DNA from 2 places in the Paenibacillus sp. FSL M8-0228 genome. Region 2 is predicted to be linked to the other one. Evidence: riboswitches for the same ligand, from Rfam matches in the RefSeq annotation. Region 2 holds a riboswitch; the other holds the start of a gene.
What was found. A riboswitch is a leader RNA that binds a small molecule or an ion and turns the genes downstream of it on or off. The one in region 2 is predicted to bind thiamine pyrophosphate.

Region 1 (4,427 bases), 3.6 Mb from region 2:
CTGATCCCGCCAGCGGAACTCAAAGCGTGCCTTGGACAAAGCATCATCCCGCTGCTGCGCCCGTGGATGGCCCTTCGCCAGATCGGCAGCATGTGCCGCAATTTTGTAGGTAATGACACCCTCACGGACATCATCCTTATTCGGAAGACCCAAATGCTCCTTAGGCGTAACATAGCACAGCATGGACGTCCCGAACCAACCGATCATCGCCGCCCCGATGGCTGAGGTAATATGATCATATCCGGGGGCAATATCCGTCGTGAGCGGTCCCAAGGTATAGAAAGGAGCTTCCTTACAAATCTCCATTTGCAAATCCACATTCTCTTTGATTTTATGCATAGGGACATGTCCCGGCCCCTCAATCATGACCTGAACATCATGCTTCCATGCGATTTGCGTTAGCTCGCCCAACGTTTCCAGCTCTGCAAACTGTGCTTCATCATTCGCATCATAGATACTACCTGGACGTAGACCATCCCCGAGAGAAAAGGCCACATCATAGGCTTTCATAATTTCGCAGATTTCTTCAAAATGTGTATACAAAAAATTCTCCTGATGGTGCGCAAGGCACCAGGCTGCCATGATCGACCCGCCACGGGACACAATTCCCGTCATTCTATTCGCCGTCATCGGTATATACCGCAGCAATACACCCGCATGAATTGTAAAATAGTCCACTCCCTGCTCCGCCTGCTCGATCAGCGTATCGCGATACAACTCCCACGTCAGCGCTTCTGCTTCGCCGTTCACCTTTTCAAGTGCCTGATACAGCGGCACAGTTCCAATCGGTACAGGAGAATTCCGAATGATCCATTCACGTGTGGTATGGATATTACGGCCTGTGGATAGGTCCATAACTGTATCCGAGCCCCAACGCACAGCCCAGGTCATTTTCTCCACTTCCTCCTCAATCGAGGAGGTAACCGCAGAATTACCAATGTTCGCATTGATCTTCACGTGAAAATGACGCCCAATGACCATCGGCTCACTTTCCGGGTGATTGATATTCGAAGGCAAAATGGCTCGTCCAGCCGCCAATTCCTGCCGTACAAACTCAGGCTCCACCCCTTCGCGGATCGCCGCAAATTCCATTTCGGGCGTAATGATCCCTTGCCGTGCATAATGCATTTGCGTCACTGTACGACCTTGCGAAGCACGAAGCGGACGGTTGGTCACGCCGGGAAATTCAACTGTCTCCCGTTTGGAGCCAGGTTTCAGTCCATTATCCTCCGGTTTGACGGCGCGTCCCTCGTAAGCCTCCACATCGCCCCGTTCCAGTGCCCAAGCTCGCCGTAATGGAGGCAGGCCCTGACGGATATCGACCTGATAGGCTTCGTCAGTCATGGGACCGCTCGTATCGTACACACGCAATGGCTCATGATGCTCCGTGCCCTGCGGCGTATGTGTAGGATGAAGAGCAATTTCCCGCTCTGGGACGGCAATGTCCGGCCGCGAGCCTTGAATATATACCTTACGGCTCCCTGGAAAGGGCGTTACCCCACTGGCTTGCTCCCCGTTTGTCTTCTCTACCCCAACTTCCCTTGTTCCTGCCAACCTTACTTCTGCTGATTTAAATTCTGTTCCTTTTGTTCCTTCTACTTCTGTCGGCTTCATTGTCCATTCCTCCTGTTTCGATGAAATGACACACCGATCCGGAACCATTCCCAGGGTGGCGCTGATCTATGCAAAAAAGCCGGTTCCCGAGGGAACCGGCTAATCTAACGAGGCAGCTATCCAGACCGTGCACATGTGGAATAATCCTATTCCAATGCGTCACCGTAGACAGCAGCTGCGTATACATTTCAATGGCCGATTACTTCCCTACGCTGGTATGATCCAGATCAGGTGCAAAGGGTCCGGAATCTTACACGATTCCATCTCAGCCCGGCATTACAGGCTCCCCCAGTAACTGCGATACTTCTATTCACATGAGGCGGACATAACAGACATCCCGCCATCCTTATCAGACTACTTCAAATTTATGGCTTTGGCAACCCTTCTAGGTTCCATTTAGCAAGAAGACGCTCCTCACCAAATCACTTTGCTTGCTTCAACTGCATTCATTCTTGTTACGGAAGCATAAGCCCCATTTCCTTCGCCGCTTCGATCAAAATCGGAGCAAAGTCATGTAGCGTCTCGGGTGCAAGCCGACTGACCGGACCGGATACAGATAAAGCCGCAGTGACCTGTCCCTTCCGGTTCACAATTGGTGCTGCCACAGCAGCGGCCCCTGGCTCCCGTTCTTCATAGCTGGTCGCATAGCCCTTCTCGCGAATGTCCTGCAGCTGGGCTTTATAGACCTCCGCGTCTACCGAGGGCGGCCATTCATTCCCGCTTAGCAGGGCTTCCAGCTCCTGCGGCGGCATAAAGGCAGCCAGCACCTTACTGGAGGCTCCTACAGCCAGCGGCATACGCGCACCCACAGGCGCAACCCTGCGGATCGCCTGATTGCTCTGCACGGCTTGTATGCGAATACGCATGCTGCCGTCCCGTAAGTACAAGCTGACCGTTTCGCCCAGACGGTCACGCAGTCCTTCCATTGCAGGCTGTAACAACACCGCCGGCTCGTCACTTTGGGACAAATGTGTGGATAGCTCCCAAATGCGGAAGCCAAGTCGATATTTTTCCGTTTCGGCATTCCGAACGACAAAGCCCCGATCCTCCAACGTAGTCAGCAGCCGATGAACCGTGCTTTTATGTAGACCAATTTTGGAGGCAATCTCCGTTAGGCCAAGATCCGAATCTGCGGTAAAACACAGCAATATATCAAGTGCACGCTCTACAGCGCGAACGGTTAATTTACGGTCTTCCATTCGTGAACCGCTCCTCTTGTATCCATATTCGTTTCACACTATGAAACATGGTTACATAAATTATATAGAATAGTCGCGGCTACTGTAAACCGATGTTTTTGTGACAACCATATTACAGAACGAGAACAAACATCGACAATTCTTTGCATCATTTTTACTTTTCCGGTTCAGGCGTTGACTTTGGATAACCCCCATCATACGATAATAGGTATCTATACGGATATACACTATCATTTTCAAGTGGAATTATACCTAAATTCTATTGAAACGAAGATCAATTTTATATAAGGAGGCTCTTACATGATTTCTACATCCCAGCGCAACTCTCAGCTACAGACCGCTGTTCAGGAGCCGTCCACCCCACTCTTTAATCCCCGTCTGCTGCGGTTCAAGCACGTTGTGATTGCTCTGCTGCTGTCGGTCGTTTTTTTTCTGTTGTTTTGTTTTATTGCCTTGCATGCTTACATCGCATGGGTACTTACGAATCCTACCGTCGCGCCGCTGTACTCTAATCCGATGCAGGCCAAAAACATGCCTTATGAGGAAGTCAGCTTCCCTGCCAAGGATGGTAGCCGCATGGTACAAGGCTGGTATATCCCGGCGGATCAATCGCGGAAAACGATTATTTTCAGCCATGGTTATGGAGCTAACCGCGAAGAAAGCTGGATTCCCATGTATGATCTGGCGCATTATGCCCACAGTTTGAACTTTAATGTGGTCATGTTCGATTATGGATTCGCGTCACAAAACAGCAAATCAGTCGCAACCGGAGGCAAAGCGGAATCCCAGCAGCTTCTCGGAGCGATCCAGCTTGCGAAGCAACGCGGCTCGTCGGAGATTATCGTATGGGGCTTCTCCATGGGGGCAGGAACCGCTCTTCAGGCGGGCTTGCAAACCAAGGATGTGGACGCAATGATTTTGGACAGCACTTTCCTGTTGGAGCCGGATACGCTGTACCATAACATTCACAATCAAATTAACCTGCCAAGACATCCGTCTTTGGAAATTCTGGAGTTGCTGTTTCCAGTCTTGAACGGCACCAGCTTGCATCAGATTCCATATCAGGAGGTTAAAAAGGAAAACTATCCGTTCCCGATCATGTTTGTGCATGGTACACAGGATGAAAAGGCTCCTTATCCTATTGCGGAAAAGCTCGCTGCCAATCAAACCAACCCACTTTCCAGTGTATGGATTGTCAAAAACGGAATACATGAGCTTATTTTCAGAGAGCATCCCCGTGAATATCTACGGCGGGTATCGACGTTTCTAAGCAGTGTACAGGAGCTGGAGGACAAGAAAACGATCGCTGATGCCCACAAACAAACGACTACAAAGTAAAGAATTATTTTTCAAAAAAACTGTATTTAATTCTTCACCTTGAAGAAGCCTGCCTACGGACACTAACCCGTGCCGTAGCTGGGCTTCTTTTTCGTTTACCATGGTATTCTTGTTCTACGTAACAGATGTGACCAAATTAAGCGAGTTCATAGACATATTCCCGATAGGACAGCGAATATACTGGGTACGTATGCATCCAGGGCAGATCTGCCAGATCCGCCGGATAGCCATAGTGGGATACGGGAGGTATAAAACGATGCTGAGTACTTATGGGTC
Region 2 (4,427 bases):
ACGACCCAGCCTGGTTCCGCTAGGCAATTCACGCTTCCAAGCACCAGGTACATCTGTAGCTGGCGGCGCACCACCTCTGACAACATTCTGCCGCTCATAGAAGCATCTCCTGACGACGACGGAAGGCCCAATGATTGGTGGGCCCATGTCCCTGTCCAAGCTGCAAAGATTCCTCAATCGCCGCCTGGATGAAGGCTTTGCCATTCGAGATAGCCTCCGGTACAGACATCCCTTTCCCTAATTCCGCGGTAATCGCTGCCGAGAAGGTGCACCCAGTTCCGTGTGTATGGACAGTCCGTACTCGCTTGCCGCTCAGCTCTGTAAAGGCGGTTCCGTCAAAGAGCAGGTCAACAATCTGTTCGCTGCTCTCGCTCTCGTCAGCGTGGCCACCCTTGATCACAACGAATTCTGATCCCATACTGCTAATATGTCTTGCAGCCTCGCGGCGATCCTCCATCGTACGGATGCTGATCCCTGTCAGGGCTTCCGCCTCCGGGATATTCGGTGTAACGACCAGGGCCAAGGGGAGCAGTTCGTCCTTCAAAGCCTGCACCGCTTCCAATTGCAGCAGTTCAGCGCCCCCCTTCGCAATCATCACGGGATCGACGACGACCTTTTTCCAGCCGAACTTTCGGATCTGCTCACTCACAAGACGGATGATACCCGCATTAAACAGCATGCCAGTCTTCAGGGCATCCACTCCAAGGTCTAATCCTACAGCTTCGATCTGTTCCGCTGTTGCTTCCTGTGGCAGCGGATATACGCCGTGGACCCCTAAGGTGTTCTGTACAGTAATGGCCGTAATAGCTGACATGCCGTATACGCCAAGCTCTTGAAAGGTTTTGAGATCGGCTTGAATTCCGGCCCCGCCGCCACTGTCTGAGCCGGCAATCGTCAGTGCTCTGGGTACACGAGTGTCTGTCATCGCGCACCACCTGCTGTAGTTGTTCCAGCTTCACGGATCGTGACATGCCCCTCTAGCGAACCAGTATGTAGTTTGGCGAGCTCGTCGAGAAAGGCAATCTGGAAGCTGCCTGGCCCTAGCTCTGCGGTACGTGCTGCGGCTCGGGAAGCTGCTGCACTGTAAAATGCCAAGCCTGCTGTACCTGCGAGCAGCAGGTTGGGTTCAACAGCTGCAAAGGCACCTAACACAGAGGTCAGCAGGCAGCCTGCTCCGGTTACCTTCGTGAGCAGTACGTCTCCGCCGCTTATCATTCGTGCTTCGGCCCCATCGGTGATGACGTCTTCTTTTCCAGTGATGACAACCATTGTATTGAGCACTCGAGCAGCCCGAATTGCCAGATCGACATGGCCGCTGTCAGCACTGTCACCAGCATCTACGCCTTTAATCTCACGCGCTTCTCCAACAAGATGCGCGACTTCGGCCGCGTTGCCTCGTACCAAGGAGATTTTGACTTCATTCAGGATTCGCAGTGCAGACTCGGTTCTAAAGCTCGTTGCTCCCGCACCGACCGGATCTAGCAGGACTGGAACACCGTGTGCATTTGCTGATTGTCCAGCAATGATCATGGCATCCACCAGTTCGCGGTTCAGCGTACCGATGTTTAATACGACGGCTCCCGCTATTTTTGCCATGTCTGCTACTTCCTCGGGTGCATAGGCCATCACTGGGGAGGCACCCAATGCATACAGGCCGTTGGCGGTAAAGTTGGTGACTACCACATTGGTGATATTGTGAACGAGGGGTTTGCTATTTTGTACCTTCGTTAGGAGATCCGAATAACTTTTTTCCCATGTACTCATCATGATTATCCTCTCTATAGTTGGTGGTTTAACAGGACATTAACCGTACTTCACTCATCGAATTGACAGGCTGACTATTCCAAGACCGCTGCCTGCATCTGGACCGGCCATTCTTCCTGCTTATAAGCCATGTCCCAGAACTTATATTCCAGCTGGCAGCTCAGTATAAAATGCTCAATCATCCGCTCCCGCTCAGCAGCCGTTGCCCCTTCCGCCCAAGCATCTACACGTTCTCGGAACTTGAGTGTTGTATCATCAAGCTGGTCTCCATAAAAGCCAATCCATTCATAGAACGGATGGGACTTATCCGGCTTTACTTCATCTAGCAGCCTGCGGCCAATCTCGGCATACGTCCACATACATGGCAGCAGCACAGCCAAGATCTCGCCCAGGTTGCCCTCATGCGCAACCGTCAGCATGTGCCGGATATAGTGATGAGCCGACGGAGCGAGCGGATATCCCTGCAATTCTTCATAGGTCACCCCTGCGACAGCACAGAAATTTTGATGCGGATGAACCTCGCTGTGGAGAATAAAAGAGATTTGTTCATTAAATACATCCATGTCCTCCCGATTCGTGCATTTGGAGATTGCGATGCCGTATATCCGCATGTAGGCGTTCAAATATTCAAAGTCCTGTTTTACATAGTGAATCAGCTGTCCCCTTGTCAAACTTCCTTCAGCAATACCTCTCACAAAGGGATGCTCAAAAATCGCTTGAAAAATGCCGTCCGCCTGCCGACGGAGTTCTTGTGTAAAACTCAATTTCGCCACCTCCATAAAATTGAAGAGCAAGAAGTCCTGTAAGAATATAATTCCGGAACAACGCTAAAAAGCCGCCCCAGAAAAATGGAGCGGCTTCAACAATAGGCCCAATACGCAAAAAACGCTTGAAACCTTATATACGAAGGCTCCACTTTCCTACGCTAGTACGAACTAGATCAGGTTCAAAGGGTCCAAGATACGTTCTTGTCTCAGCCATAGCGGCTCCCCTAGTGGACTTCTATTCTTTTGACTATTACTGTACATACGTTCATACGCTATGTCAAACATGTCTATCTGGTCAAGGGCCAAACGACAGAGCTGAAGTTCGCTTCCGAGAGGGAAAAAGGCGCTGGAGAAGATCAGTTCCGTATACACGAAGGAATTCGCGGCAGGCTCCAATGTCTAAATAATCAGCATTTATACCAATAGAGAAATCAGTACTGGGAGTGTAACGAGCGATATGACAGCACTGATGACAAAGGAGGAGGCTGTTTCTGATTCCAGGCTTTCAAAACGGGTGGCGATCATAGCAGCGACTGCTGAACCCGGGAAGGAAACGAGCAGAACTGCCTTCACAGTATCTGCAGACGACAGACCGCACAGGTAGGCGATCAGCAGCATTAATAAAGGCTGTACAATTGTTTTTAACAGTGCGATGGCAAAGGCACTTACACTAAAACTAATGTTGCGTACGCCAATGGTCACTCCGACAGCGAATAAAGCGGCCCCGGACGTAATGTCTCCGATTTGATTCAACGATTTGTTCAACAAATCCGGTGAATGGAAGCCGAACAAGGTCAAAATTACACCAATCAGTGGAACCAGCGCCAGCGGTTCTTTTAATCCATGAAGAATGGAGTCCCAGATTAACCTTCCGAGGTGACCGTTCCGTTCTTTGCCTGAATTCCTGCTGGCTACGGTAGCTATAATGGTAGCCGCCGGGTCAAGGACGGCATTGACTACGATCCCGGTAAGCGCAATCGGAATGGCGACAGCAGCGGAACCGTAGATGGCTCCAAGCACAGGAATGCCCATAAAAGCAAAGGTCGGCTGTGCCGAGTTCAAAGCAAACATGGCGGCATCCTTGACCGACTGCTTCCCCGCAAAGCGGGACAGTAGAAGGAGAACGGTAAAAAAGCCGACAATGCCAATGAACAGGGCCAGCAGGAATGGCCATTGCTCGATGAGCGCTTTCCTGTCCGTTGTCGTAATACCGATGAATAGATGCGCAGGTAGTGCAAATTTGGTAACGAGCGCATTTAGGGTCTTGGAGGAAGAGGCATCAAAGCTTTTGTAATGCCCCGCTAACCACCCTAAAATAATAACGAAAAAAATCGGCACCAAAATGTACAAGATATGTCCGACACTCATAGATTGATTCTCCTTGCTTGAACTGACGTATTCTGCCTGTCTGAACAAGGCAATCCCTTTCCTAAATGGAGCATTAGTGAGGGTGATGAATTACACTTTCCACTGCTTTGACCTTGACATATTCGGGTTTCCACATTGCATCCCGTATAGCTTGTTCAACATTTGAAATGTGTGCCTGAGCTACCTGATCCTGAATCGCTGCTTTCGCTACCGCAACCGCAACAACGTACGAAACATCACGTAATTTTTGGATATGAGGGAGCAACGCACCGCCAGGCTTATTCGAATCTACGCCATTGGCAACGGCATCTGCTGCGGCTGTAAACATCGCAGGGGTAATCCTTTTGGCTTTAACCACAATCGCACCCAGACCCAGTCCCGGGAACACAAAGGCATTGTTCGCCTGTCCAATTTCAAATTTCGTACCGTTATAAGTGACGGGGTCAAAGGGGCTTCCGGTAGCAATTAATGCCTTGCCATCGGTCCACCGTATTAGATCCTCAGGTGTAGCTTCTGCAAGATTTGTAG

Region 1: another riboswitch for thiamine pyrophosphate. It lies ahead of thiC (phosphomethylpyrimidine synthase ThiC); the one in region 2 lies ahead of tenA (thiaminase II).

The regions. Positions count from the first base shown of each region.
Region 1 is NZ_JBBOXA010000001.1:874,792-879,218, reverse strand. It holds gene thiC (phosphomethylpyrimidine synthase ThiC) at 1-1,614, opposite strand, end outside; TPP riboswitch at 1,802-1,914, opposite strand; gene MKY98_RS03990 (IclR family transcriptional regulator) at 2,070-2,813, opposite strand; gene MKY98_RS03985 (alpha/beta hydrolase) at 3,114-4,151, shown strand; gene MKY98_RS03980 (Fe-Mn family superoxide dismutase) at 4,408-4,427, shown strand, end outside.
Region 2 is NZ_JBBOXA010000001.1:4,493,077-4,497,503, reverse strand. It holds gene thiE (thiamine phosphate synthase) at 1-98, opposite strand, end outside; gene thiD (bifunctional hydroxymethylpyrimidine kinase/phosphomethylpyrimidine kinase) at 95-925, opposite strand; gene thiM (hydroxyethylthiazole kinase) at 922-1,767, opposite strand; gene tenA (thiaminase II) at 1,839-2,528, opposite strand; TPP riboswitch at 2,665-2,767, opposite strand; gene MKY98_RS20225 (AEC family transporter) at 2,946-3,899, opposite strand; gene MKY98_RS20220 (NAD-dependent malic enzyme) at 3,973-4,427, opposite strand, start outside.